DNA from 3 places in the Streptomyces sp. NRRL S-1813 genome. Region 1 is predicted to be linked to each of the others. Evidence: riboswitches for the same ligand, from Rfam matches in the RefSeq annotation. Region 1 holds a riboswitch; each other region holds the start of a gene.
What was found. Region 1 has a riboswitch for cobalamin ahead of metE (5-methyltetrahydropteroyltriglutamate--homocysteine S-methyltransferase). Riboswitches for the same ligand answer to the same signal wherever they lie in the genome.

Region 1 (9,670 bases):
TCGGCAGGGCCGTCGGCGGGTCGGCTGACCGCGCAGCGCAGCGGGGTCTCCAGGGTGCGGCCGAGCGCGGCCACGGCCTGTTCGGACAGCCGGCGGGCCTCGGCCTGGCCGGCCCGGGGCAGCAGGGCGTAGACCGTACGGCCGACGGTGGCCACCGCCGCCTCGGCGTGCACGGCGGCCCAGTGCCGGGCGGCCGCGGCACCCAGCCGGACCGCCTCCGGACCCGTACGGTCGGGTCCGCCTGCGGCCGGCGCACAGCCGAGGAGCGTCAGCGGCGACCGCTCCGGCAGACCGAGCTGGAAGCGGATCTCCTGCGCCGTGCCGTCGCCGCGCAGCGCCGCACGCAGGGTGTCCTCGCGGGCCCGCAGATCCAGTTCGGCCGAACTGCGGCGGCGCAGCATGTGCAGCGCGGCGAGCCGCGCACCGTCCAGCAGCGCCCGGTCACCGGCCGCATCGAGCCGGGAGTCCCCCTCGATCGCCCAGATGGTGCCCAGCGGCAGATCGCCCGCGCGCACGGCGGCCGCGGCGCGCGGCAGCTCGTCGGGGGCGAGGACCGGCAGCCGCACGACACCGGGCGTGCCGAGCACCTCGCGGTACTGGCGCTGCTGTTCGGGTTCGTCGGGCACCCGCCGGTCCAGGATGCCGCGGCGGCGCAGCTCATCGATGCGCTGGCCCGGCAGGGACGAATACGCCAGCACCCGGTGGTCGAGGTCCTCGATCGCCACCGACCCGCCGATCACCGCGGCAACGGCATTGGCCAGCGCGAACAGCTCCTCGCTGGTGCCGCCGAGGCCGGCCGGGTTTGGCGTATCCATCAGATCCACGGTCGGACCCTAGGCGATTGCGCCAACGACGGAGAAGGGGGTGGGGCCCAGCATGGTGCGGAGCCGATCCGGGGCCGGAGCCCGACGGGCGCACCGCGCGTCCCCGCCCCCGGCGCGACCCCAGCAAGGAGCACTCCCATGGCCGTCCCGACCACCCCCGCGGCGTCTGCCCCGCCGTCCTCCGAAGCCCTGCTCGGGCTGTTCCCGCCCGGCACCACGACGGCACCGGACGGCGGGCTGCGCATCGGCGGATGCCATGTGGCCGACCTGGCCGCGCGCCACGGCACCCCCGCGCTGCTCATCGACGAGGGCGCCCTGCGGGACCGGGCCGGCCGCTACGCCGACGGGCTGGCCGCGCGCCGGCCGGACTCGATGGTGGCCTTCGCCTCCAAGGCCTTCCCGTGCACCGCCGTCTACCGGCTGCTCGCTGAGGAGGGCCTCGGCGTCGATGTCGCCAGTGGCGGCGAACTGGCGCTCGCCCTCGCCGCGGGCACCGACCCGGTCAAGGTGATCGTGCACGGCAACGCCAAGTCGGAGAGCTACCTGCGGGCGGCCGTGGAGGCCGGTGTGGGCCTTGTCGTCATCGACAACTTCGACGACATCGACCGGCTGGAACACCTCATGGCCCGGGGCAAGGCCCACGGCCCCGGCCGCCGTGAGCAGCCCGTGCTGGTCCGGGTCACCCCCGATGTCCGCCCCGACACCCATGAGGCGGTCTCCACCGGCCAGCGCGGCTCGAAGTTCGGGCTGCTGCTGCCCCAGGCGCGCGAGGCGATCGCCCGGCTGCGCGGCAGCGCCCGGCTGCGCCTGGACGGGCTGCATGTGCACATCGGCTCGCAGATCCTCGACACCGAGCCGTTCGTCCGGGCCGTGGCGGCGGTGGCGGAACTCGGCCGGTTTCCCGTGTACGACCTCGGCGGCGGGCTGGGGGCCCGCTATACGTACGACGACCGGCCGCCGGGGATCGAGGCCTACCTCGACGCGCTGACCGCCGCGGCCGACGAGCTGCTGCCGGCCGGCGCCCGGGTCATCATCGAGCCGGGCCGGTCGATGGTCGCGGAGGCCGGTGTCTCGCTCTACCGCGTGGTGACGGTCAAGCGGTCCGGCGGCGAGACCTTTGTCGCCGTGGACGGCGGGATGGGGGACAACCTCGAAGTCTCGCTGTACGGGCAGCGGTTCGAGGCGACCGTGGCCACCCGGGTGCGGGCCCCCGCCGACGGGTCCCCCGGCGAACGGTGCCGTGTCGTCGGCCGGCACTGCGAGTCCGGCGATGTGCTCAGCACGGGCGTGTTCCTCCAGGACCCGCGGCCCGGGGACCTGATCGCCGTCCCGGCCACCGGCGCGTACACCTACTCCCTCGCCAACAACTACAACGCGGCCCGCCGTCCACCGGTCGTCTTCTGCCGCGACGGCCGCTCCCGCCCCGTCGTACGACGCGAGACCTACGCGGACCTGATGCGCCGCGACCTGCCCTGACGGACCCCTGACGGGCTCCCGCCCCTCCCCGGATCGAGGCCCCTGTGCGACCCACCGATGTACTGCCCGGCCAACCACCCCTCGCCCGACCGGGCCTGCGCCACCAACTCCTGCGCTCGCCGGACTGCCGCTGCCCACCTACCTCATGTTCGCCGGCTGGCTCGCCCTGGCGCTGGCCGTGTACCTCGGCTACAGCCGGCACCGTTCGCGGCTCCGGTGAGCCACGGGCCGGGGCCGGCCCCCCACGGGCGCCGGCCCCGGCCCGCCCTCGTCAGGAAGCCGCGCCGGGCAGACCGCCGCGGATCTCGCGGGCCGCGGCGACCAGGTTCTCCAGGGCGGCGCGCACCTCGGGCCAGCCGCGGGTCTTCAGACCGCAGTCGGGGTTGACCCACAGCCGTTCGGCAGGGATCGCACCGAGTCCCTTGCGCAACAGTGCCGTTGCCTCGTCCACGTCCGGTACGCGCGGCGAGTGGATGTCATAGACACCGGGCCCCACCTCGCGCGGATAGCCGGCCGTGGCGAGCTCCCCGGCGACCTGCATATGGGAGCGGGCCGCCTCCAGGCTGATGACATCGGCGTCGAGATCGTCGATGGCCTGAAGGATGTCGCCGAACTCCGCGTAGCACATATGGGTGTGGATCTGGGTGTCCGGGCGGACCCCGCTGGTGGTGAGGCGGAACGCCTCGGTGGCCCAGGCCAGGTACTCCGCATGGCCGGCGGTACGCAGCGGCAGCGTCTCGCGCAGCGCGGGCTCATCGACCTGGATCACCGAACTCCCGGCCGCTTCGAGGTCGTTCACCTCGTCGCGCAGGGCGAGCGCCACCTGCCGGGCGGTGTCGCCGAGCGGCTGGTCGTCGCGGACGAAGGACCAGGCGAGCATGGTGACCGGACCGGTGAGCATGCCCTTGACCGGCCGGTCGGTGAGCGACTGGGCGTACGTCGTCCAGCGGACCGTCATCGGCTCGGGGCGGGAGATGTCCCCGGCCAGGATCGGCGGGCGGACGTAGCGGGTGCCGTAGGACTGCACCCAGCCGTGCTGGGTGGCCAGGTAGCCGGTGAGCTGCTCGGCGAAGTACTGGACCATGTCGTTGCGCTCGGGCTCGCCGTGCACCAGGACGTCGATGCCGGCCTTCTCCTGGAAGCCGAGGACGTCGCGGATCTCGGTCTTGATGCGCTCCTCGTACCCCGCGGTGTCGATCCGCCCGGCCCGCAGATCGGCGCGGGCGGTGCGCAGTTCGGCGGTCTGCGGGAACGAGCCGATGGTGGTGGTCGGCAGCAGTGGCAGCCCGAGGTGCGCGCGCTGGGCGGCGGCCCGCTCGGCGTACGGCTGCGAACGGCGGCCGTCGGCGTCGGTGACGGCCGCGGCACGGGCGCGTACCACCGGGTCATGGGTGAGCGCCGAACCCGCCCGGGAGGACAAGTCGGCGCGGTTGGCGGCGAGTTCGGCCGCGATGGAGCCGGTGCCCTGGGCCAGGCCACGCGCCAGCGTCACGACCTCCGCGGTCTTCTGCCGGGCGAAGGCCAGCCAGCGGGCGATCTGCGGGTCGATGTCCCGCTCGGCGGCGGCGTCCAGCGGGACGTGCAGCAGCGAGCACGAGGACGAGACATCGACCCGGTCGGCCAGGCCGAGGAGCGTCCCCAGCGTGGCCAGCGACTTCTCGAAGTCGTTGATCCACACATTGCGGCCGTTGACGACACCGGCCACCAGCCGCTTGCCGGGCAGCCCGCCGACCGCCGCCAGATCGCCGAGGTTGCCGGCCGCGGCACCGGTGAAGTCCAGCGCCAGTCCGTCGACGGGCGCCTTGGCCAGCACGGGCAGCGCCTCGCCCAGCCGGTCGAAGTACGAGGCGACCAGCAGCCGCGGGCGGTCGCCGAGCGTGCCGAGATCGCGGTAGGCGCGGGCCGCGGCGTTGAGCACGGCGGGGGAGCGGTCCTGCACCAGCGCCGGTTCGTCCAGCTGCACCCAGTCGGCGCCGGCCGCCCGCAGATCGGCGAGCACCTCGGCGTAGACGGGCAGCAGCCGGTCGAGCAGCGTCAACGGGTCAAAACCGGCCGCGACACCGGGCGCGGGCTTGGCCAGCAGAAGATAGGTCACCGGCCCGACGAGGACCGGGCGGGCGGTGAGGCCGAGACCGAGTGCCTCCGTCAGCTCGGCGACCTGCTTGGCGGAGTCCGCGGCGAAGACCGTGTCCGGACCCAACTCCGGTACCAGGTAGTGGTAGTTGGTGTCGAACCACTTGGTCATCTCCAGCGGCGCCACGTCCTGCGTGCCGCGGGCCATCGCGAAGTAGCCGTCCAGCTGGTCGGCGGCCACCGCGGCGCGGTGCCGGGCGGGGATCGCGCCGAGCATCACGCTGGTGTCCAGGACGTGGTCGTAGTACGAGAAGTCGCCGGTCGGCACCTCGTGGACGCCGGCCTCGGCGAGCTGTTGCCAATTGCCGCGGCGCAGCTCGGCGGCGGTGCTGCGGAGGGCGTCGGCGCCGACGCGGCCCTTCCAGTAGCCCTCAATGGCCTTCTTCAGTTCACGGTGCTGCCCCTGACGGGGATAGCCGTGCACGGTGGCGTGTGCTGCCGCGGCTGCGGACGTGCTGGTCACGGAACTCTCCTTCGCGAGTATGTCTCCATGGACCCCGGGACGGGTCGAGGACGCGAAGGGACGGCAAACCGGACGGACCCCGGCGCGTTGCCGCGTCGTGCCCGTCTGATGTCCGCCGACCCGCCCTCGAGGTCACCGAGATCTCCCCGCGCACCGGTCGCGCGGGGGCACTGGCAGGTCTTCGGACTCGCGGGCACGTCCGCCGAAGGCGGACATCTACTGGCCGTCGCTTCCCAGACCCGGCCGGGCCCAGTGCGTATGACGGCGGTCGTTCCCACTCACCGCTGCGGGGCAGTCCCGGACTTCCACCGGGTTCCCTCTTGCGACGCGCCTGCCTGGCGGGCAGGGGCGAACCAGTTGCTGCGGCCACCCTAGGGCATGCCGTCGACGTCCCGCCCGGCCCGCGGCCCGGCCGCGGCCGGAACCGGACGCCGCCGCCGGGCCGCGCCTTGCGCTGAAGCGCGCTCCAGCTCCTAGCGTGAGCGCACCACCGGAGAGCCGCTCCGATCGAAGGGAACGACGTGCGCTACACACTGTTCGGCAGGACCGGTCTGCGGGTGAGCGAGCTGAGCCTGGGCACCATGACCATCGGCGAGGACTGGGGCTGGGGCGCGGACAAGGACACCAGCGGCCGGATCCTGGACGCGTATGCGGACGCGGGCGGCAACTTCATCGACACCGCCAACAACTACACCGACGGCGCCTCGGAGCGGATCCTGGGGGAGCTGCTCGAAGGCCGCCGGGACAGCTTCGTCCTGGCGACCAAGTACACCTGCGCGACCCGCAAAGGCGATGTGAACGCGGCGGGCAGCCACCGCAAGAACCTCGTCCGGTCGGTGGAGGCGAGCCTGGACCGGCTGCGCACCGACCACCTCGACGTGCTGTGGGTGCACGCACGGGACAATTTCACGCCCGTGGAGGAGGTGATGCGGGCGCTCGACGACGTGGTCCGGTCGGGGAAGGTGCTCTACGTCGGCGTCTCGGACTGGCCGGCCTGGGAGATCGCGCAGGCGAACACCCTCGCCGAGCTGCGCGGCTGGACCGCGTTCGCGGGCTCGCAGCTGCGCTACAACCTGCTGGAGCGGACCCCGGAGCGCGAACTGCTGCCCCAGGCCCGCGCCTTCGACCTGGCCGTGCTGGCCTGGGCGCCGCTCGCGGCGGGCCGGCTCACCGGCAAGTACCGCCGCGGTGAGACGGGCCGGCTGGATGTCGTCGGCGAGGACGACCGGCGCGACCACCACGCCGAGGAGACCGTCACCGCGGTGCTGGAGATCGCCGAGCTGGGCGGCTGGAGCCCGGCGCAGGTGGCGCTGGCGTGGCTGCGCAGCCGGCCCGGCAACATCATCCCGATCGTCGCCGCCACCAAGGAGAGCCAGCTCCTCGACAACCTGGCCGCCGTCGATGTCGCGCTGGACGCCGACGCGCTGGCGCGGCTCGACCGGTGCAGCGCGGTGCCGCTGGGCTTCCCGCACGACTTCCTGCGGGAGCCGGGCATCACCGAGAACGTCTACGGCGACCGCTGGTCCGAGATCGAGGACCGGCGCTCCACTTACCGCCGTACGACGAGCGAGATCCGCTGACCCGCTCGTCCCGGCGCGTACGGTGCCACGTCGCCGCCCCGGCGGCCGGCTGCCCGGTACGCCGAACGCCGCCGCCCGGATGGCCGGGCGGCGGCGTCTGCGGTCTAGTGAGGTGGGTGTGGCCCGCGGGGGCCGGACCGGCCGGACCGAAGGAGACGGACGCCCGATGAGGAAGATCGCCAGGACGGCTGTCGCCGCGGCCACCGCCGCCCAGTCCGCCGCGGGCCTCGCGGCGTCCACCCGTACATGAAGGCCCCGCTCACCGCCCGCCGGCCCGGCTACCGCCGCTCACCGTGAGACCTGGAGAAGCCGTGGCACCAGACAACTCCGTACCGGAGCGCGGGCGGCAGCCCCGCCGGGTCGCCCGCGGTGTCGCGCGGCTGCTGGCGGCGGCCGGGCTGGCCGTGGACGCCTACCTCCACGCCCGGCTCGCCGGCCGGTACGACGAGGTCACGGCGACCCTCGGCCAGGGCCTGCTGTTCCGCATCGATGCCGCGCTGGCCGCGCTCGCCGCCCTGCTCGTGCTGACCTGGCGCCGCCCGGCGGCCGACACCTTCGCCTGGCTCGTCGCGGCGGGCGGACTCGCGCTGCTGCTCCTCTACACCTACGTGGATCTCGGCGCGCCGGGGCCGTTGCCGGACATGTACGAACCGGGCTGGAGCAGCGACAAGAAGCTCGCCGCCCTGGCCCAGGCCGTCGCCGTCCTGGCCACCGTCTTCCTGCTGCTCACCCGCCCCCGCGTCCTCGGGAGGCACCGCAGATGAGCGTCCGCCGCAGGGTCAGTGCGTCAGCGCGCTGCGCTGCTGCCACTGCTCCCAGCTCTCCTGCCAGACCTCCAGGCCGTTGCCGACGTCGGTCTTGTTGGTGTTGCTGGTGCCCTTCACCTCGACCGTGGAGCCGATCGGCAGGAAGTCGTAGATCTTCTTGGCGTCCGAGGTCGTCATGCCGAAGCAGCCGTGACTGTTGTTCTCCACACCGAGCGACTTGTTCCACGGGGCGGAGTGCAGGAAGGTGCCGGACGCGGTGAGGTGGGTGACCCACTTGGAGTCCAGGCTCCACTCGTCGCCGTGGCCGATGGTGGCGGAGTCCATCGTCTCGGCCGCGTTCTTGCTGCGTACGGTGTGCACCCCGCCGCGGGTCGGGTCCTGCGGGGAGCCCGCGGAGCCGGTGATGCTGCCGACGCTCTTGCCGTTCTCGTACATGGTCAGCGTGTGCGAGGGCACATCGATGACGGCCTTGTGGTCGGCGCCGATGCGGAAGCCGAAGTTGTAGTCGCGGGCGAACCAGCCGCCGTCGTCACCGGAGTTGATCCCGGACAGTGCGCCCTTGACGGAGACCTTGGTGCCGGCCGGCCAGTAGTCCTTGGGACGCCAGTCGATCCGGTCCTTGCCGGAGTAGTCCTTGACCCAGCCCCAGGCGCCCTGCACCTTCGGCTGGGTGGTGACCTTCAGCGCCTTCTCGATGTCGGCGCGCCGGTCCTTCGCTATCGGGTGGTCGAAGAGGATCGACACCGGCATTCCGGTGCCCACGGTCTGCCCGCCGCCGGGGGTGTTGGTGAGCTTGTTGACCTTGTCGGCCCGCTCCGTGGTGAACTTCGACGTGGCGGAGGATTCCGTGCCCTGCGTCGACTTCGTCTTGGTCCGCACCGTGTAGGTGGTCTGCGGCTTGACCTTGCCGTCCGACTTCCATGACGCGCCGTCACCGGCGAGCCGCCCGGCGACCGTGCCGCCCTTGTCGTCCTTGACCTCGACCGAGGTGAGCTTTCCGCCGTCGGCCCGCACGGCTATCTCGGAGCCGAGCTTGGCCGAGGTGTTTCCGGCGGCCGGGGTGACGGTCACCTTCGCCGCGGGCTGGTCCGTCTTCGACGCGTCGGCACCCGACCCGCACGCGGTCAACAGCGTGCCCGCCGCTATCAGAGCGGGTATCAACCGGGCGGGGTGGCGACGTGATCCGGCGTACACGGGGATCCCTCCAAAGCAGAACAACTGACAGTGGCGGGGCCCGGCCCCGTGCGGGGATATCCGTCCAGGGCCGTCGATGCACCCGCCGCATGTACAGAGGGTTTGTCTGCTTCGGTGGTTGTCCGGTGTGCCGGATCATTAGGACACAGTTCGATTTCGGAGACATGAAGAAGCGGCGGGCGGCCTGCCGGCTGCCCGCCGCGCTCCCGTATGCGGCCTGCCTCAGCTGGACGGCGGTGTTTCGCCGCCTCCCGGCTGGGTGACTTCGCCGCCGTGTGACCCGCTGCTGCCCGGTGTCCCCCCGCCGGTCGTGCCGCCGGTCGTGTCCCCGCCGCTCGTGCCCTCGGAGGCGGTCGGGGGCTGCTCGCTCGGCCCGCCGGTGGAGTCGGACCCCCCGGTGTCCGCCGGTGACTCGGGGGAGGCCGTGCCGGTGTCGGAGGTCGGGGGGCCGGATGTCCCCGTCGAGGTCTCACCGGCCGACGGCGAGCCGTTCGGCGGGGACTCGGAGGCCGTGGGCCCGCTGGGGGTTACGTCCGGCGGGGCCGTCGGGGTGTCCGTGGTGCCGGTGCTGCCCTCGGGGCGCTTGAACCACTTGCCCGTCTTCGGGTCGCGCAGGACGAATTCCTTGATCTTGGTCTTTGCGGGCTTGACGACGACCGCGTTCGAGGGCTGGTATCCGGGCCACTTTGTACCGACCGTCTTCACATTGCCCTGGAGGGGAGTCGGCTCCGTGAGCGGGTTCCCGCACTTGCAGCGCACCCGCGGCACTCCGTACGAATCGACCATGACCGCCGTGCCGGCCTGGAGGACCGACTGGAAGCCGGTGGCCTTGCCGTCCTTGAAACCGTGGTTGGTGACCCGGGTGTCGTAGCCCAGCTGTAGGGGCGTCAGCGACCGCAGATAGGACGGGACCTGACCCGGCTTCTTGCCCAGGACCCCGGCGAACGCCTGGTTCCGCTCGGGGCTGCCGGTCAGATACGTGATCTGCTTCTCGACATCACAGCTCGCGCTGTTCTGGGTACCGCCGTAGAGGCCGGGCGTCGCGCCCTCGAAGGTGCTGTTCCCGCCGCCGGACGGCTTTCTGGGCTTGGCGGACGAGGTCGGGGAGGAGTCGTTCGCCGTCGACTTGGTGACCGGGTCCCGGCCGGTCGAGGCGGCCGGTTCGGCGAACACCTCGCTGGTGCCGGAGCCGCCCGGCCGGGTGAGCACCATCGTCACGATCGCCGCGGCGAC
Region 2 (9,670 bases), on a different contig from region 1:
AATCGGAGGAGAGGCCACACGCGGGACACCACCACGATTCACCCGGCAGATCTGGGATTCGCGCCATGTCCGCCAGGGTGCGGTCATGGGTCAAATACATTCAACCATTACATCTGCGGCACGGACCGGGCACCGCGGACGGCCGGCGCGAGACCGGACAGGACGCCCTTCAGGAACCCGCCTGCCGGACGGCGGACGTCCCTCAGGCGCGCAGCCGTTCCACCGGCCGGGCCGTGTGCACCTCGATGTCGTGCGCGGCCCGTTGCAGCAGCTGGTGGCTGAGGTCGGACATCGCCCGCGCCACCGCCAGCTCGTCCCCGATGGCCGGGACGTTCTCGTCGGCGGGGTTGCAGCGCGCCGCTCCCTGGCCGACCATCTGCCCGCCGTCCTTGCCGCGCAGCCTGGCCTCGGCCCGCACCTCGCTTTCGGTCTCGGTGATGCTGATCTCGGCGTTCCATGTCTTCGTGGCAGTCACCGGAAGCCTCCTCGTCCGCCCCATAAGCAGCCCATGTACCGCCCCCACAAAAATCCTCGCACCGGCCTCCGCGGCCCGCACCTGGGGCACACCACACCCCGGTCCGGGGGATTTCCCCATGGTGGGGCCGTACCCGCCGCCCTAGCCTCGTCGTGGCGGGGAACCGGGCAGGGGCGCCCCCTCGCCCCACCAACTGCCGAGCTTTCCGGGGGAATTCATGCGCAAGCACGTCCGCTACATCGGGGTCCTCGCGATGGCCGCCGTCGGGGCATGCGGCATCAGCGCCTGCGGAGTGCTGCCCGGCAAGAGCCTGAAGGACGACGCCGAGGTGTCGAAGAAGATCACGGCCATCCGGCTGGACAGCACCTCCGGCGGCCTCACGGTGCACGGCGGCAAGGGCGGCGGCAGGGTCTCGGTCCACCGCTCGGTGAGGTACCACGGCGAACGGCCCGAGGGGGACACGCACCGGATCGAGGACGGGGTGCTGGTGCTCGGCGGCTGTGGCGAGGACTGCTCGGTGAACTACACGGTCGAGCTGCCGAAGGGCATCCCGGTCAGCGGTGAGACCTCGTCCGGGTCGGTGGATCTGAGCGGGGTGGGCCCGGTGAAGGTGACCACCAGCTCCGGGGACATCGACCTGGACGGGGTGACCGGCACGGTCGACGCACGGACCTCCGACGGCGGGATCACCGGACGCGGCCTGTCGGGCAAGCGCATCGCGGCGCAGACCTCCAACGGGGAGATAGATCTGACCCCGGCCGTCGCCCAGAACATCCGGGCGAGGACGTCCAACGGCACCATCACCCTGCAACTGCCGAAGGGCCCGTACCGCGTCGCCGCACAGACCAGCAACGGCGACAAACACCTGGGCATCGCCCAGGACCCGGCGGGACGCTTCCAGCTGGACCTGACCACCAGCAACGGGGACATCACCGCAAAGCCCGCCTGATGCCGCGGCATCAGGCGGGCCCGGGGGAGCGCCGGCCGGGACCGTCATCCGGCCCCGGCCGGCTCCCGGCCGGGGCGGCGCGGCCCCCCTGCGTCAGTCCTCCCCCTCCAGCTCCCCTTCGGTCTCCAGGAACGCCTGCCGCAGTGCCGCCAGCGTCTCGGCGTCCGGCTTCTCCCACATGCCGCGGGATTCGGCCTCCAGGAGGCGTTCGGCGATACCGTGCAGCGCCCAGGGGTTGGCCTGCTGGAGGAAGTCGCGGTTCTCGGGGTCGAGGACGTAGGTCTGGGCGAGCTTGTCGTACATCCAGTCGGCGACCACGCCCGTGGTGGCGTCGTAGCCGAACAAGTAGTCCACGGTCGCGGCGAGTTCGAAGGCGCCCTTGTAGCCGTGGCGGCGCATCGCCTCGATCCAGCGGGGGTTGACCACCCGGGCGCGGAAGACCCGGGAGGTCTCCTCGACGAGGGTGCGGGTGCGGACCGTCTCGGGACGGGTGGAGTCGCCGATGTACGCCTCGGGGGCCTTGCCCTTGAGCGCCTTGACCGTGGCGACCATGCCGCCGTGGTACTGGAAGTAGTCGTCGGAGTCCGCGATGTCGTGCTCGCGGGTGTCGGTGTTCTTGGCGGCGACCGCGATGCGCTTGTAGGCGGTCTCCATCTCGTCCCGGGCCGGGCGGCCCTCCAGACCGCGGCCGTAGGCGTAGCCGCCCCAGACGGTGTAGACCTCGGCGAGGTCGGCGTCGGTGCGCCAGTCGCGGGAGTCGATCAGCTGGAGCAGACCCGCGCCGTACGTCCCCGGGCGGGAGCCGAAGATGCGGGTGGTGGCGCGCCGCTCGTCGCCGTGCTCGGCCAGGTCGGCCTGCGAGTGGGCGCGCACGAAGTTGGACTCCGCGGGCTCGTCCAGGCCGGCGACCAGCCGTACGGCATCGTCGAGCAGGCCGATGACGTGCGGGAACGCGTCCCGGAAGAAGCCCGAGATGCGCAGCGTGACGTCGACACGGGGCCGGCCGAGCTCGGCGAGCGGGATCGGCTCCAGTCCGTTGACCCGGCGCGAGGCGTCGTCCCATACGGGGCGGACGCCCAGCAGGGCGAGGGCCTCTGCCACGTCGTCGCCGCTGGTCCGCATCGCGCTCGTCCCCCACAGGGACAGCCCGACCGACTGCGGCCAGTCGCCGTTGTCGGAGCGGTAGCGCTCCAGGAGCGAGTCGGCGAGGGCCTGGCCGGTCTCCCAGGCCAGACGGGAGGGAACGGCCTTGGGGTCGACGGAGTAGAAGTTACGGCCCGTCGGCAGGACGTTGACCAGGCCGCGGAGCGGGGATCCCGAGGGGCCCGCCGGGACGAAGCCGCCGTTCAGCGCGTGCACGGCGTGATCGATCTCGTCGGTGGTGGCGGCGAGGCGCGGGACGACCTGGCGGGCGGCGAAGTCGAGGATGTCGGCGACCGCGGACGGATGTCCCTCGGCGACACCGGACACCGCCGCCGGGTCCCAGTCCGCGTCCTCCATCGCCTGGACCAGCGCACGGGCCGTGGCCTCGGCCTCGTCGGCCGTCGTCCGGGTCGCGGCGGACTCGTCGAGACCGAGCGCCTCGCGCAGACCGGGCAGGGCGGACGTACCGCCCCAGATCTGGCGGGCGCGGAGGATGGACAGGACGAGGTTGACGCGGGCCTCACCGGCCGGGGCGCCGCCCAGGACATGCAGTCCGTCGCGGATCTGGGCGTCCTTGACCTCGCACAGCCAGCCGTCGACGTGCAGCAGGAAGTCGTCAAAGCCGTCGTCGTCGGGGCGGGCCTCCAGGCCCAGGTCGTGGTCGAGCTTGGCGGCCTGGATCAGCGTCCAGATCTGGGCGCGGATCGCGGGCAGCTTGGCCGGGTCCATGGCGGAGATCGCCGCGTACTCGTCGAGCAGCTGCTCCAGGCGCGCGATGTCGCCGTAGGACTCGGCGCGGGCCATCGGCGGCACGAGGTGGTCGACGAGGGTGGCGTGCACCCGGCGCTTGGCCTGGGTGCCCTCGCCGGGGTCGTTGACCAGGAAGGGGTAGACGAGCGGGAGGTCGCCGAGGGCGGCGTCCGGGCCGCAGGCCGCGGACAGGCCGGCGTTCTTGCCGGGCAGCCACTCCAGGTTGCCGTGCTTGCCCAGGTGGACCATGGCGTCCGCGCCGAAGCCGCCGTCGTCCGCGGAGGCCGCGATCCAGCGGTACGCCGCCAAGTAGTGGTGCGAGGGCGGCAGATCGGGGTCGTGGTAGATCGCGATCGGGTTCTCGCCGAAGCCGCGCGGCGGCTGGATGAGGATCAGGAGATTGCCCCGGCGCAGGGCGGCCAGCACGATGTCGCCGTCGGGGTTGCGGCTGCGGTCGACGAACATCTCGCCGGGCGGCGGCCCCCAGTGCTCCTCGACGGAGTCCCGGAGCTCCTGCGGGAGCGTGGCGTACCAGCGCTTGTAGTCGGCGGCCGGGATACGGACGGGGTTACGGGCGAGCTGCTCCTCGGTGAGCCACTCCTGGTCGTGACCGCCGGCCTCGATAAGGGCGTAGATCAGCTCGTCACCGTCGCCGGACACGAGGCCGGGAACCTCTTCGGTGCCGAAGTCGTAGCCGTCGGCCTGGAGGCGGCGCAGCAGGGCGACGGCACTGGCCGGGGTGTCCAGGCCGACCGCGTTGCCGATCCGGGAGTGCTTGGTCGGGTACGCGGACAGCACCAGCGCGAGGCGCTTCTCGGCGGCCGGGATGTGGCGCAGCCGGGCGTGCCGGACAGCGATGCCGGCGACCCGGGCGGCGCGCTCGGGGTCGGCGACGTACATCGGCAGACCGTCCTCGTCGACCTCTTTGAAGGAGAACGGGACGGTGATCAGCCGGCCGTCGAACTCGGGGACGGCGATCTGCGAGGCGGCGTCCAGCGGCGACAGCCCCTCGTCGTTCTCCTCCCAGGCGCTGCGCGGCCCGGTCAGGCACAGGGCCTGGAGGATCGGTACGTCGAGGGCGGCCAGCGCGCCCGCGTCCCAGGACTCGTCGTCGCCGCCGGCGGAGGCCTCGGCGGGCTTGGTGCCGCCCGCGGCGAGGACCGTGGTGACCAGGGCGTCGGCGGCCCGCAGCTCCTCGATCAGCTCCGGCTCGGGGGCGCGGAGGGAGGCGACGAACAGGGGCCGGGCGCGGCCGCCCGCCGCCTCGATCTGCTCGCACAGGGTCCGTACGAAGCCGGTGTTGCCGCTCATGTGGTGGGCGCGGTAGTAGAGCACGGCGATCAGCGGGCCGGTCTCGTTGCGGGCTTCCCACTCCAGCGGGCCCCAGGACGGGGCCGGGGCCGGCGGGTCGAAGCCGTGGCCGGTCAGCAGCACCGTGTCGGAGAGGAAGCGGGCGAGCTGGTCGAGGTTGGCGGGCCCGCCGTGCGCGAGGTAGGCGTGCGCCTCGGCCGCGATGCCGACCGGGACCGTGGACTGCTCCATGAGCTGGGCGTCGGGGGCCTGTTCACCGGTGAGCACGACGACCGGCCGGTGCTGGTCCTCGGCGAGCAGCACCTCCAGGCCCTCCTCCCAGGCACGGATGCCGCCGAGGAGGCGTACGACGACGAGGTCACAGCCCTCCAGCAGCGTGGGCAGCTCGGCGACGTCGAGCCGGGCGGGGTTGGCGAGCCGGTACGGCACGGGACCCGTGGCCGCGCGGGCGCTGAGCAGGTCGGTGTCGGAGGTCGACAGCAGCAGAAGCATGCGAGCGCAGGCCTTCCTCGGGGTGTCCGCGCCCCGGGTGGTCGTAAGGACGGCGGGAGTTCCTGGCTCGCCCGGTGGTTTCCGGGTTCACAGTGGCGGGACCGCGCCGGATTCTCACCGGGCTTCCTCCCTAGGGCCGTAGGACCCTGCGCCGTCGCTGGCGTCGGTGGGTCAGCCGACCCACCGACCTGCATAGTAAGGGCTGTGGAGCGCCGAGGTAAGCGGGCCTTGGGGCAGGCCGGACCGGTGCCGGGGGCGCGCACGCCGCGGGCCGGGCTCATGGCCGGATCCGGCCCGGATCGGCGCCCGCCCCCGTGGGTATGCTCGCGGCCATGCCGCCCTCCCCCTCGACACGGCCCCAGGCCGCCGCACCGCCGCTGCGCGACCGCGGTGACGCCTGCCCGGGAGCGCTGCGGCTGCACCGGGCCACCGACGGCCACCTCGCCCGAGTCCGGCTGCCCGCCGGAGATCTGACGGCTCGTCAGGCCGGTGCCCTGGCCGACGCCGCGGACCTGCTCGGTGACGGCCATCTCTCCCTCACCTCCCGTGGCAACGTCGAGCTCCGCGGCCTTGCGGAGGGCTGCGGCGGCCGGCTCGCCGCTCTGCTGCGCGACGCCGGCCTGCTGCCCTCCGAGCGCCATGAACGCATCCGCAACATCCTCGCTTCCCCGCTGGCCGGGCTGGACCGCCACACCCCTTCTGACGTGCGACGGTGGGCTCGTGAGCTGGACGCACTGCTCTGTGCGAGCGAGTCCGCGACCGCCCTCTCGGGCCGTTTCCTGTTCGTCCTGGACGACGGGCGGGGCGATGTGGCGGCGCTCGGCGGAGATGTGAGCTTGCTCGCAGAACCGGCCGGGGACCGGTCCGGCCCGGCCGGCGGCGCCCTGCTGCGGGTCGGCGACGATGCGGCGGCGCTGCGGATCGCAGGACCGGACGCACCCCGCGCCGCGCTCGCCGCCGCCGAGGCCTTCCTGACCGCCGCCGCGGCGAGCGGCAGCGGTGCCTGGCGGGTCCGTGAACTCCCCGACGGGCACGGCCTGACGGCCCGGGACGTGGCGGCGGCGCTGCGGTCGGCGGGCATCGCGGCCACGTACGTGGCCGAGGCTCCCGCACCCGGCGCCCGCACCTCCCTGCCGTACGCGGACTCCGCCGCCCCCGGCATCGTCGAGGGCCCCGACGACGACCGTGCGCTCTCGGTCCTGGCACCGCTGGGCCGGCTGTCAGCGGCCCAATGGCGGCTGCTGGCCGCGATCGCCGCCGGCGACGGCTCCGGGGCGCTGCGCCTCACCCCGTGGCGCGGCATCGTCCTGCCCGGACTGCCGGCCGCCGCGGCACCCCGCCGGCTGGCGGAGCTCACCACCGCCGGACTGATCACCGACCCGGCCTCTCCCTGGCACCGGCTCGGCGCCTGTACGGGCCGCCCCGGCTGCGCCAAGTCCCTCACCGACGTACGCGCCGACGCGACGGCCGCGCTCGCCGCCGGTGCGGCCGTCCCGGACGGACTGCCCACCGGTCCCGCCCCCGAGGGCCTCCCCGTCTACTGGTCCGGCTGCGCACGCCGCTGCGGTCACCCGCACGGCACCTGGATCGACGTGCTGGCCACGGCGGAGGGCTACCGGGCAGCACTGGTGGGGCCGGACACCGCACCGACCGCCGCACGCCCCGCGGCGCCCCCGCCCACGGCCCCGGCCCCGGCCCCATGAACCACAGCAACGCCAAAGCCCCATGCCCCGCCCCATGAACCACCCGAGCCACCCGAGCCATGTGAACCGCCTGAATTACCCGAGCCACCCGATTCATGTGAACCGCCCGATCCACCTGAACCACCGAGCCCTCCCGCACCCGACACCCCCGAGGCCAGAGTGACCGCGTTCGACTACGAGAAGGACGGTGCGGCGATCTACCGCCAGTCCTTCGCCACCATCCGCGCCGAGGCGGATCTCGCCGGGCTGCCCGCCGACGTCAGCCAGGTAGCGGTCCGGATGATCCACGCCTGCGGCATGGTCGACCTGGTACGCGATCTGGCCTTCACCCCCGACGTGGTGGCAGCCGCCCGCAAGGCGCTGCACGCCGGAGCGCCGATCCTCTGCGACGCCAACATGGTCGCCAGCGGCGTCACCCGCAAACGGCTGCCGGCGAACAACGACGTGCTGTGCACGCTCGCCGACCCGTCGGTCGCGGACCTGGCCGCCCGTATGGGGACCACCCGCAGCGCCGCGGCCCTGGAGCTGTGGCGGGACCGTATGGAAGGCGCCGTGGTCGCGTTCGGCAACGCCCCCACCGCCCTCTTCCGGTTCCTCGAAATGATCGAGGAGGGCGCGCCCCGCCCGGCCGCCGTGATCGGCATACCCGTCGGCTTCATCGGCGCCGCGGAGTCCAAGGACGCGCTGATCGCCCACCCGTCGAAGCTGAACCACATCGTGGTGCGCGGCCGTCGTGGCGGCAGCGCCATGGCCGCGGCCGCGATCAACGCCATGGCAAGCGAGGAAGAGTAAGCGTGAGCGAGCAGCAGGCAACCGGTGACGGCAGCGTCGCGAAGACGACTGGCCCTGGCCGCCTCTACGGGGTCGGCCTCGGCCCCGGCGACCCGTCCCTCATGACGGTCCGGGCCGTCCAGGTGATCGACCGGGCCGATGTCATCGCCTACCACAGCGCCCGCCACGGACGCTCGATCGCGCGCTCCATCGCCGCCGAGCACCTGCGCGCCGACCACCTCGAGGAAGCGCTGGTCTACCCGGTCACCACCGAGTCGACCGACCACCCCGGCGGCTACCGGGGCGCCCTGGACGAGTTCTACGAGTCCGCGGCGGCCCGCCTCGCCGCCCACCTCGACGCCGGCCGCACCGTCGCCGTCATCTCCGAGGGCGACCCGCTCTTCTACGGCTCCTACCAGCACATGCACAAGCGGCTGGCCCACCGCTACCCGACCGAGGTCATCCCCGGCGTCACCTCCATCAGCGCCGCCGCGGCCCGCCTGGGCAAGCCGCTCGCCGAGGCCGACGAGGTCCTGACCATCCTCCCCGGCACGCTCCCGGAGGAAGAACTCACCGCCCGTCTGGCCTCGACCGACACCGCCGTCGTCATGAAGCTCGGCCGCACCTTCCCCGCCGTCCGCCGCGCCATGGAACGCTCCGGCCGCCTGCCGGAGGCCCACTACGTCGAACGCGCCACCATGCCCGGCGAACGCACGCAGAAGCTGACGGACATCGACGCCGAGACGGTCCCGTACTTCTCCGTCACCGTCGTCCCGAGCCGCGTCGCCGAGCAGTCCTACAGCGCGCCCGGAGCGGAGGCCGACGAGGCCGCCGCACCTTCCGGTCCGGGCGAAGTGGTGGTCGTCGGCACCGGCCCCGCAGGCCCTCTCTGGCTGACCCCCGAGTCCCGTGGCGCGCTGGCCGCCGCCGAAGACCTCGTCGGCTACACCACCTACCTGGACCGCGTCCCGCTGCGCCCCGGCCAGCGCCGCCACGCCTCCGACAACAAGGTCGAGTCCGAACGCGCCGAACTCGCCCTCGACCTCGCCCGGCGCGGCCGTCGGGTGGCCGTGGTCTCCGGCGGCGACCCCGGCATCTTCGCCATGGCCACCGCCGTCCTGGAGGTCGCCTCCCAGGACCCGTACCGTGCCATCCCCGTACGCGTCCTGCCGGGCGTCACCGCCGCCAACGCCGCCGCCGCCCGCGCCGGCGCCCCGCTCGGCCACGACTACGCGGTCATCTCCCTCTCCGACCGCCTCAAGCCCTGGGAAGTCATCGCCGAACGCCTCCATGCGGCGGCCTCCGCCGACCTGGCCCTCGCCCTCTACAACCCCGGCTCCCGCAGCCGCACCTGGCAGGTCGGCAAGACCCGCGAACTCCTCCTGGAACACCGCGCCCCCGACACCCCGGTCATCCTCGCCCGCGACATCGGCGGCCCCGAGGAATCCGTCCGCACCGTCCACCTGGCCGACCTGGACCCGCTCCAGGTCGACATGCGCACTCTCCTGATCGTCGGCTCGTCCCAGACCCGGGCGGTACGGCGCGACGACGGGACCGAGGTCGTGTGGACGCCGCGGAGGTATCCGGAGCAGTCGGAGAAGTAGGGCGAAGAGGGGTTGCCCCTGCCCGTGGCCCCGGGGCGGGGCCACGGGCAGAGTCACGCACTACCGCTGTAAGCGTGCGTCGGCGCGAGGTCACTTGGACCAGTACGGGTCCCGCACGTCCGGCGTGTAGTCGGGGCCACCATTCGGCGCCTTGGGAAATCTGTCACCCTCTTCTCCCTCGACTTCACCGCCGTACCCGGGGGATATGGCGCCGACGCCGGCGTAGAAATAGACGTTACCGGAGCCACCCACCGCGAATTTTATGATGCACCCGTCTGACGCCGTCCCGGAAAACGCGGGCTCGCTGGAATGGACATCGCCGATCTTGTACCCCACCGCACGCCAGTGTTTTTCTACTCTCTCGGCCAGCTCGGCAAGCTTCGCCTTGGACAGGCTGGTCCGCACATAGCGAGTCCTACCAACGGACACTTCCCCGTCCGCCGTATTCGTGAACGAATTCCTTCGTTCATTC
Region 3 (9,670 bases), on a different contig from region 1:
CCGGCCCGGGGATTCCGGGCAGGGACGGGGCGGGCGGGGTAGATCAGAGTGGGGAGGGCGCAGCGGCCCCTGGTCGTACTGCTGCGGCAGAAACGGAGAGCAGGCTTCATGTCCGTACGACGTCTTAACCACGCGGTGCTCTACGTCCGCGATGTGGCGCGGTCGGTCGCTTTCTACACCGACACCCTCGGGCTCACGGTGGGGACCGAGATTCCGGGACGGGCCGCGTTCCTCCGCGCCCCCGGCTCGCTCAACGACCATGACCTGGCACTGTTCGCGGTGGGACCGGACGCACCGGGGCCCGAGGCCGGCCGGGTCGGGCTCTACCACCTGGCCTGGGAGATCGGCACGCTCGGCGAACTCGTCGCGGCACATGCGCGGCTCGTCGAGCGGGGTGCGCTGGTGGGGTCGAGTGATCACCTCGTCGCCAAGTCGCTGTACGCCAAGGACCCGGACGGCAACGAGTTCGAGGTGATGTGGCGGGTCCCGCGGGAGGACTGGCCGGGCCCGGACCAGCCGGACCGGCTGCTGCCCCTCGACCTGGCGGCGGCGCTGGAGCGCTGGGGGCCGGATCTGATGACGGGCGCGGCGGCCGGTTCGGCCACCTGACCGGGCAGCCGCGCCCACGCGGCGATACGGGCACGGGCGGCGGCTGCGTACGGGGCTGCTGGGGCTGAGGTGCCTCAGGCGCCCAGCGCGGCCTGCTCCGCCTGCTCTGCCTGTCCCGCCTGCGTCGTCGGCTTCGTTCGCGCCGCCCAGCGCTTCTCGACGCCGGCCAGTCGCCAGTACGCCAGCGCCGCTGCCCACACCACCACGAAGAGGCCGACGATGAGGAAGCCGACATTGTCGAGGTCGAGGCCGGAAATCCAGCCGGTGAGCGGGTCGTTGAGGGCGAGCTTGTCGTGCAGCACGGTCACCAGCTCGATCGTGCCGATGAAGAAGGCGACGGCGATCGACAGGCCGGTGATGGTGAGGTTGTAGTAGACCTTGCGCACCGGGTTGGAGAACGCCCACTGGTAGGCGAAGTTCATGAAGGTGCCGTCGAGGGTGTCGAACAGGCTCATCCCGGCGGCGAAGAGCAGCGGCAGGCACAGCACCGCGTACCAGGGCAGGCCGGCCGCGGCGCCGCTGCCCGCCATCACCATCAGGGTCACCTCGGTCGCGGTGTCGAAGCCGAGCCCGAAGAGGAAGCCGAGCGGGAACATCTGGCCGGGACGGGAGATCGAGCGGGTGAACCGGCCCAGGAAGCGGTTCATGAAGCCGCGTGCGTCGAGGCGCTGTTCCAGTTCGGCCTCGTCGTAGTGGCCGTTGTGCATACCGCGGAAGACCCGCCAGATCCCGGCCAGTGCGATGAGGTTCAGGGCGGCGATGAGGTAGAGGAACGTCCCCGAGATCGTGGTGCCGATCGTGCCCAGGATCTGGTGCGTACGGGATTCGTCGTTGAGCAGCGTGCCCGCGAGCTGGGCGCCGCCCGCCACCAGAGCCGCCATCGCGACGACGACACTGGAGTGGCCGAGGGCGAACCAGAAGCCGACCGACACCGGCCGCTTTCCGTCAGCCATCAGCTTGCGGGTGGTGTTGTCGATCGCGGCGATGTGGTCGGCGTCGAAGGCGTGCCGCATGCCGAGGGTGTAGGCGGTGATGCCGAGCCCCACACCGAAGACCTGGCTGCCCACGGCGTAGTGATGGGGCACCACGAGCAGGAAGAGCACGCCGAAGGCGACGACGTGCAGACCGGCTATGACGGCCATCAGGCCCGCGGTGCGGACGGTGTCCTGCCGGCGCCAGCGGAAAGCGGCGGAAGCAGGGGTGTTGCGGGTATCGGTGGACAGGGCCATCCGGCGGTCACGCTCCAGCACCTCGTGGATCAGTTCGTGAGATGCCGTGGCCGGTCTCCTGGCTTGGGGGAGGGTGTACGCGTCCGCCCCCGCCTTCCCGGCCGCGGGCTGCGGTCAGTGGCGCCACCGGCGCGCCGTGCGCCTGTGGAAGGGGTGAAGATCCCCGATCACAGTGGCGAGGGCCGCTCCGGACTGGGACCACACGGTCCGTCACCGGTCTTCCCGAACACCACGGCCCGGTCACTCTAACCGCCGCTCGGGAGGAGCGAGGTTCGCGGGGGCCGGGCCGTGGTCGGTGGGCGATCGGTGGTCGCGGGGCGTCAGTACTCCAGGGCCGAGAGGAAGGCATGGAGTTCGTGGTCGAAGAGCGCGGTGTTCTCCAGATTGACCATGTGGGCCGCGCCCGGTATCCGGACTCTTCGGGCGCCGGGGACGGTCAGCGCTATCGCATGGGCATTGGCGGAGATGTCGCTGCTGTCGAGGTCACCGTCGAACACGACCGTCGGCACCCGGATCTCGCCGAGGCGGTCGGCGGCGCCGATCTCGAGGGGCATACCGGCGCCCATCCCGTCGGCATGCACCTCCACATTGGCCTCGGCCGAGGCACGCATCCGCTCACGGAATCCCGGGTGCACCGCGGACGGTTCGCGATGCGGTCCGTCCACCCACATCCGCAGGAAGTGCTCGACATAGCGTTCCGCGCCGTCGGGGGTGCCGATCGCCGCCACCTGCGCCTTGATGTGCTCCAGGAGGAAGGGGTCGGTGAAGGCGCGGCCGCTGATCCCGGGGGAGGCGAGCGCGAGGGCCGTCACCCGGTCCGGGTGGGCCATGGCGGTGTCGAGCGCGACCCGCGCACCATGGGAGAGGCCGACGAGGACGGCGCCGGGGACATCGAGCGCGTCGAGCAGGGCGCACAGGTCGTCGTGGTTGGCGTAGTCGCCGGCCACGGTGGAGGACAGGCCATGGCCGCGGAAGTCGTAACGGATCGCGCGCAGGCCGGAGTTCACCAGCCAGGCGAACTGCTCGTCCCACATGTGCTGGTCGAGCATGCCGCCGTGGAGCAGCACCACCGCGGGGCCCGAGCCGGCCGTTTCGTAGAACAGCTCGCCGTCGTCGACCGGCACGATGCCGTTGTCGATCTCGGACCAGGCGGTGATTCCTCGGGTCATCTTGCGGGCCGTCCTTTGTGTACCTGATGCGGTGAAGCGGGCGTGATGCCATTGTCATCGCTATTGCCGCCACTGCCGCAACTGCCCTGACTGTCGCTTTCCTCCGGTGCTCGGCGCGGGCCGTTCGCCAGGTGCCGGAATTCCTCGCCGAGCCGGTCCAGTACATGCAGTGCGGTACGGACGTCCCCGGCGGGCAGATCGGCCAGCCGCCGGCGCAGCTCCGACGCCTCGAACGCCTGGATGCCGCCTATCGCCGCCGTGCCTTCGGTGGTGAGCCGGATCAGGGAGGAGCGGCGGTGTGCGGGGTTCGGGGCCGTCGCGACCAGGCCCAGCTCGGCGGCGTGATTCACCCAGCGCTGCACCGGCTGCCGGTCGAGCCCCATGACACGCGCCAACTGCGGGACGGTCTGCGGGCCTTCGCTGCGCAGCACGTCCAGCAGGGCGTGTTCGCCGGCCGTCATGCCCGTGCCCGCCAGCTCGTGCTCCACCGCGCGGACGACCGTGCGGTGCAGTGGCCACAGGCGTCGGATGACGCCGTACAGCAGGTCTTCGGCGGGGGTCGGATCCCCGCCGCCGGCACGCTCGGTATGGCTCGCGACGACACTCACGGCATCCCCCTCGGCGTCCCCTTCGGCATCCTCTTCGATACTCCCTTCAACATCCCCCTCAGTGACACTCATGATGTCATGATGACATCGGCGATGTCGTTTGGGAAGAGGGTTGCCGCGGAAAGGAGTTGATGAGGCGGCGGGCATGACGGGGCCCGCTCGGCCGGTGGACGAGAAAGGTGGACGGCCCATGAAGGTCGGTCTGTTGCGTGCGGTCGGGGTGGCCACGGCCGTGTACGGAGTAGCGGTGGCGGTGGTGCCCGATCTGCTGGCGCGGCCCTCGGGGCTGGTCGACGCCGAGGGGCGGACCGCGCCGGCGACCCGGACCTCGCTGCGCCCGCTGGCCTGGCGGGATGCGGTGAGCGGGCTGGCGATGGCGCTGGCGCCGGAGGGCCAGGCGCTGCGCACCGCCGCGTATGTGCGGATGGCGGCGGACTTCGGGGACGCCGTACTGCTCGGCGCGACGCTGCCGGGCCGCGACCGCAAGCTGAAGGCGGTCGCGGTGTCCGTGGGGTGGGGCGCGCTGTCGGTGGCCGGGCTGCTCGCCGGAGGGCAGCGGCGGGGGAGCGGGGTTATGCGGTCGGTGGAGGCGGGGCCTCTTCGGGTGCGAAGGTGATGACGAGGTCGGCGCGGTCGCGAGTGGCCGCCACGACACGGGCGTTGGCCTCGTCCGAGGCGTGCACAAAACGTTCGGCGTCGGCGCGCGGACGACCGAAGCGCTCATGCCGGTCGACCAGCCGCCGGATCCGCTCCGGCGTGTCCAGCTCCACGTACCAGACCTCGTCGAGCAGCGCCCGGACCCGCGGCCACGGGGCGGATTCGAGGAGGAGGTAGTTGCCCTCGGTGACGATGAGCGGAATATGGGGTGCCACGGGAATGCTGCCGGCGACCGGCTCCTCGATGCGGCGGTCGAAGGCCGGGGCGTAGACGGCGGTGTCCGGCTCAGGGGAGCGCAGGCGCGCCAGCAGGGCCGCATAGCCGGCCGGGTCGAAGGTGTCCGGCGCGCCCTTGCGGTCCGTACGGCCCAGCCGGCGCAACTCCGCCTCGGCGAGATGGAAGCCGTCCATCGGCACGAGCGCCGCCTGCCCGGCCAGCTCCGCCACGAGGTGGGCGGCGAGGGTGGACTTGCCGGCGCCGGGCGGTCCGGTGATGCCGAGCAGCCGGCGTCGGCCGGGAGTCGCGGAGGCGGCGAGCCGACGGGCGCGGGAGAGGAGGTGCCGGGAATCCATGGTGCGTCCATCGTGCCTGAGGGGTGGGGCGCCGGCCGGACGCGCCCCCGGTCGGCGGCGGGCCGGTGGCAGGCCGGGATGCTCAGGGGCACGGCACTACGGGAGGGGCGGCCCCGAGGGGCGCGCCCTCGGGGGACGGTCCTCGGGGCCGGCCGGGCGGAGCATGCCCTATCGGGGGTCGGACGCACCCCGGTCCGCGAGGCCCAGCCGCCACAGCGAGGTGACTTCGGCCGCGCGGGCCACATGCAGCGGGTCGGAGGCGTCGCGGGCGCGCGGATGGCGTGGGGTGATGTCGAGCCGGTCCAGGACCGTGAGGCCGGCCTTGGCGAAGGCGTCGAGGAGTTCGGCGTGCGGGCGCAGGCCGAGGTGTTCGGCCAGGTCGGAGAGGATCAGCCAGCCCTCGCCGTCCGGGGTCAGATGGTCCGCGAGGCCACGCAGGAAGCCGTGCAGCATCCGGTTGCCCGGGTCGTACACCGCGTGCTCCACGGGGGAGGTCGGTTTTGCGGGCACCCACGGGGGGTTGCAGACGATCAGCGGGGCACGGCCGGCCGGGAACAGATCGGCCTCGATCACCTCTACCTGACCGGCGACGCCCAGGCGTTCGGTGTTCTCGCGGGCACAGGCCAGCGCCCGCGGATCCTGGTCGGTGGCCACGACCCTGCGCACACCGCGCCGGGCGAGCACCGCGGCCAGTACGCCGGTGCCGGTGCCGATGTCGAACGCCAGCTCGTCGTGGGGCAGCGGCGCCTCGGCCACCAGGTCGACATACTCGCCACGGGCCGGGGAGAAGACCCCGTAATGCGGATGGATACGGTCGCCGCCGAGCGCCGGGATCTCGACGCCCTTCTTGCGCCATTCGTTGGCGCCGATGAGCGCGAGGAGTTCGCGCAGCGAGACGAGGGAGGCGGTCGGGTCCGGGCCCTCGGTGCCGCCTGCGGCTTCCGCGGCGGCGGGCTCGCCGGGGCCGTACGCCCTGGCGCAGGCCTCGCGGACATCGGGGGCGCGGTGCAGCGGGACGGCGAGGGTCGCATCGAGCGGGACCAGCAGCATGCCCAGGATGCGGGCGCGGTGATTCTGGGCCGCGCGGTGCACATGGAACGCCTGGGTGGCATCGGCGGGCGGCGCCTTGCGCGGGCGGCGGTCGATGCGGCGGGCCAGCGCCGCCAGCAACTGGCGGGCGTTGTGGAAGTCGCCGCGCCACAGCAGCGCGGTGCCCTCGCAGGCCATTTTGTAGGCGTCGTCGGCCTTCGTCCGGTCGTCCGCGATGACGACGCGGCGGGGTGGCGGGGCGCCGTTCTCGGAGCGCCAACGGGCGGAACGGGGCTCGTCGGCCTCGGTCCATTCGACGACCGGCGGTTGGTTCACCGAAATGTGCCTCGCGTGTGGGTTCGGGCCCGTCCCAGGGGTGCCGCGGCGCGGCGCCGGTCCGGCGCCGGGGGCGCGGTGAGGCGCTCGCAGGAGTCGGTGGGCGGGGTGGTGTGACGGTTGACTTTACTCCGGATCGGGATCGCCCCCGGCCATACCGTCGGCAGCACGGGCCGGACCAGGCCAGGTCGGCGCAGGCCGGACCAGCACAGCGCAGCGCCGAGGGCTGGAGGCCCCGAAGCCGGGCAGGGCGGAGCCGGCGTCAGGCGATGCCGAACGCCGCGGCGTAGCGCACCGTGCCGCGCGGGGGCAGGGCACCGTCCAGGGACAGCGCGGGGAGTGCCGCGCACGGGGCGAGTGTGACGGCCGGGACCGTGCCGACATGACAGCCCGTCAGCAGGGCATGGGCGGCGGGTGTGCCGTCCGGTGCCTCGGCGACGTAGGACAGGCCCGGCAGCCAGGCCGCCGGGTCACGGCGCAGGGCATCGACGAGGTCCGCCTCGCCGGCCGTCTCGAAGGCGGCGAGGTCGATCCGGCGGACGGCCGGCACGTCCCCGGCGGTTTCGGGGCGGGGGTGCCAGGTGGAGGGGACCGGGGCGCGGGGCGCGCTGTCGCCGGTGGTGTGCGGGCCGTTGCTTTCGTGGGTGCCGCTCATGCGCTTCATCGTCGCACCGGGGTCCGACAACCGGCCAAGGGTTTTCGCCCCGCAGCGCGGAGGCGGCTGTCCGGGGCAGCGGCTGCCGATGGCCTCTCCTCCGGACGCCGGGCGGTTCGACGGTCCCCGGCCGTCAGTGCGCCGTGCGGCGGTCCGGGCGGCGCATCAGGAAGGCGGCGGCCGACCCGGCGGCGAAGAGGGCGATGACGGAGAGGGCGGTACCCACCCAGGACGTGCCGAGCCAGTGCCCGCCGAAGTAGCCGAGGCTCACGCTGTAGGCGGCCCAGGCGAGACCCGCCAGTGCGGACCACGGGAGGAACTCGCGGACCGTGCGGTGCGCGACGCCGGCGCCCAGGCTGACCACGGAGCGCCCGGCGGGTGCGAAGCGGGCCAGTACGACGATGCCGCCGCCGCCTCGCGTCAGCGCCGCGCCCAGCCGTTCCTGCGCCGCCGTCAGACGACGGGAGCGGCCGATGGCGCGGTCGAAGCGGTCGCCGCCGCGCCAGGCGAGCCGGTAGGCGACCATGTCGCCGAGTACCGAGGCGGTGGCCGCGCACAGCATCAGGGAGAACATCTCGGCCAGGTGGGCGCCGGTGTGCACGGAGGCGGCATCGACGCCGCCGACCGCGTCCGCCGCGGTACCGGCGCCGGCGGCCGTGGTGGCCGCGGTGATCACCAGGACTCCGCTGGGCAGGATCGGGACGAACACATCGAGGACGATCGAGAGACTGACGATCACATACACCCACGGGGTGCCGCGAAGGGACCCCAGGCTCTCCAGCAACGTCCTACTCCCGGTACGGATCCCCGCCGCGACGTCGCTCGGTGCGGCAGGGGCGGCCCTACAGCCATACAGCGTACGCCTGGCCTTTGCGGGCGGGAGGCCGGGGGTGGAATGCGGGGGAAGGCGAGTGAATGCGGGGAAAATGAAGAGGTGCGAGGGAGGCGGTATCGCGCCGGGACTGCCCCGCGGACGCCGAACGGCCCGTACGGCGGCGGTGCCGTACGGACCGTGCGGGGGCGGGCCGGCAGTGCCGGGCCCGCCGGGGTGATGCGTCAGGCGGCGGAAGGCTCCTGGTGAGCGGTGGGAGCCTGGGCCTGCTCGCGCTCGCCGAAGAAGACCCGGTCGAGAGCCCACGAGCCGGGGCCGATGAAGAAGATCAGCAGGAAGGCCCAGCAGAACATCGCGGACGCCTCGCCGCCGTTCTGTATCGGCCACAGCGCCGAGCCCTGGTGGGCGGAGAAGTACGCGTACGCCATCGAGCCGGAGCTGATGAACGCCGCGGGGCGGGTGCCCAGGCCGAGCATCACGAGGATGCCGCCGGCCAGCTGGATCACCGCGGCGTACCAGCCCGGCCAGGCGCCGGTCGGGAGGGTGCCGCCCTGGCCCATGGCGCCGCCGAGGACGCCGAAGAGCGAGGACGCTCCGTGGCAGGCGAAGAGCAGCCCGACGACGATGCGGAAGAGCGCGTGCGCGTGCGGGGCCGATCTCTGGGTGAAGGACGTCAGAGGTGCGGACATGTGGGGGCTCCTACGGTTTCTGGGGACGAGGTAACCGATGGAGGCGAAGGTTAGGGGAACCTAATCAGTACTTGCAAGTTCAACCTCTGGCCAAATGGGACCTTTGGCCCGAAGCGGCCGGGCCGGCGTCCGGAACCGGGCCGGCACCCGCTCCCGCACCCGTCACCGCGGCCCGTAGCGCCGCCCGCGCCACCGCGTCCGTGTCGGCCAGGGTGACCGACCCCACCCCGGGGCGCGCCCCCGCGGCCGTCACCCAGTGCACGCCCTCCGTCGGCACCCCGACCGCGAACCGCCGCGGATGGAGCCCGCCGTCGGCTTCGACCAGGTGGTACGGGCTCGCCGACACATCGATCCCGCCCGTTTCGTAGCCGTCCGCGGTGTGCGGCCGGCAGCCGCCGTCGGCCAGCAGCCGGGCCAGCAGTGCGTCCGCGGTGCGCCGGACGTCCGGTTCCGGCAGCCGCGCCTCGATCAGTGCCGTCGCCGTCACCTGCGACCCCGGAACGTCCGGTGAATGCGCCGTGAAACCGGGCCCGTTGCCGTCGGCGGCGCCGAGCCGGACCGTCATCCGGGGACCGACCACCTCCAGCACCCCCGCCTCGATCAGCGCGGTCATCTCCTCGATCCGGCGCCGCGGCGGCCCGATGGACAAGAAGGCGTTGAGCGGGGTGTACCAGCGGTCCAGGTGGTTGCGGCGGGATACGCCGGCCAGCCCGCCGTGGTCGACGATCTGCCGCAGCTCGTTGCGCAGATCGCGCAGCACGTCGAGGGCCGCCTTGAGCGGTCCGGAGACATTGTCCTGCCGGGCGTGTGCGACGTCCTCGCGCAGATGCTCCAGCAGCCATGTACGGAAGGCCGGGCGGCCGGCGAACGACCGGTCCACGTGCGGCCGGGCGACCCGGTCCCAGTCCCAGCGTTCGGCCGGCGTGATCCCGCAGGCGTCCAGGGCCGCGGCCTCGTCGGTACCGCGGTGCGCGCCGGCCAGGAAACGCTCCCGGAAGCGGAGCCGCGACGCACCGTCCGCACCGCGCCGCACCAGCAGCGCCTCGTAGTAGACCGCCTCCACCTCCTTGGCCACCAGGGGCCAGACCTCGGTCAGGAAGTCGGGCAGATCGCCGGATTCCGCGCGCTTGCGGAAGGCCGCTATCACGTCCGGTGTGAGCAGCAGCGGCAGATGACGGCCGTGCGCGCCCTTCGCGTTGTCACCGCGTGCGTGGTACGGGATGCCGCGCCGGGAGCCCGCGTACAACCGGGGTTCGCGTCCGGACGGCAGATAGCTCAGCGACCC

Region 2: linked by a shared signal. The riboswitch ahead of cobN (cobaltochelatase subunit CobN) and the one ahead of metE (5-methyltetrahydropteroyltriglutamate--homocysteine S-methyltransferase) in region 1 are both predicted to bind cobalamin.
Region 3: linked by a shared signal. The riboswitch ahead of IF67_RS0131640 (HoxN/HupN/NixA family nickel/cobalt transporter) and the one ahead of metE (5-methyltetrahydropteroyltriglutamate--homocysteine S-methyltransferase) in region 1 are both predicted to bind cobalamin.

The regions. Positions count from the first base shown of each region.
Region 1 is NZ_JOHB01000031.1:23,278-32,947, forward strand. It holds gene IF67_RS0131095 (PucR family transcriptional regulator) at 1-815, opposite strand, end outside; gene lysA (diaminopimelate decarboxylase) at 963-2,300, shown strand; gene metE (5-methyltetrahydropteroyltriglutamate--homocysteine S-methyltransferase) at 2,572-4,896, opposite strand; cobalamin riboswitch at 5,066-5,254, opposite strand; gene IF67_RS0131110 (aldo/keto reductase) at 5,418-6,476, shown strand; gene IF67_RS0131120 (hypothetical protein) at 6,788-7,240, shown strand; gene IF67_RS0131125 (L,D-transpeptidase family protein) at 7,256-8,404, opposite strand; gene IF67_RS0131130 (DUF6777 domain-containing protein) at 8,660-9,670, opposite strand, start outside.
Region 2 is NZ_JOHB01000014.1:71,801-81,470, forward strand. It holds gene IF67_RS0121190 (DUF1876 domain-containing protein) at 203-475, opposite strand; gene IF67_RS0121195 (DUF4097 family beta strand repeat-containing protein) at 693-1,424, shown strand; gene cobN (cobaltochelatase subunit CobN) at 1,518-5,120, opposite strand; cobalamin riboswitch at 5,158-5,285, opposite strand; gene cobG (precorrin-3B synthase) at 5,453-6,823, shown strand; gene IF67_RS0121210 (precorrin-8X methylmutase) at 6,983-7,615, shown strand; gene IF67_RS0121215 (precorrin-2 C(20)-methyltransferase) at 7,618-9,198, shown strand; gene IF67_RS43810 (hypothetical protein) at 9,289-9,670, opposite strand, start outside.
Region 3 is NZ_JOHB01000032.1:63,523-73,192, forward strand. It holds gene IF67_RS0131635 (VOC family protein) at 109-609, shown strand; gene IF67_RS0131640 (HoxN/HupN/NixA family nickel/cobalt transporter) at 684-1,871, opposite strand; cobalamin riboswitch at 1,869-2,087, opposite strand; gene IF67_RS0131645 (alpha/beta fold hydrolase) at 2,159-3,007, opposite strand; gene IF67_RS0131650 (MarR family winged helix-turn-helix transcriptional regulator) at 3,004-3,687, opposite strand; gene IF67_RS0131655 (hypothetical protein) at 3,806-4,231, shown strand; gene IF67_RS0131660 (nucleoside/nucleotide kinase family protein) at 4,188-4,844, opposite strand; gene IF67_RS0131665 (methyltransferase) at 5,013-6,209, opposite strand; gene IF67_RS0131670 (GNAT family N-acetyltransferase) at 6,472-6,864, opposite strand; gene IF67_RS0131675 (DedA family protein) at 6,998-7,648, opposite strand; gene IF67_RS0131680 (DoxX family protein) at 7,921-8,385, opposite strand; gene IF67_RS0131685 (FAD/NAD(P)-binding protein) at 8,465-9,670, opposite strand, start outside.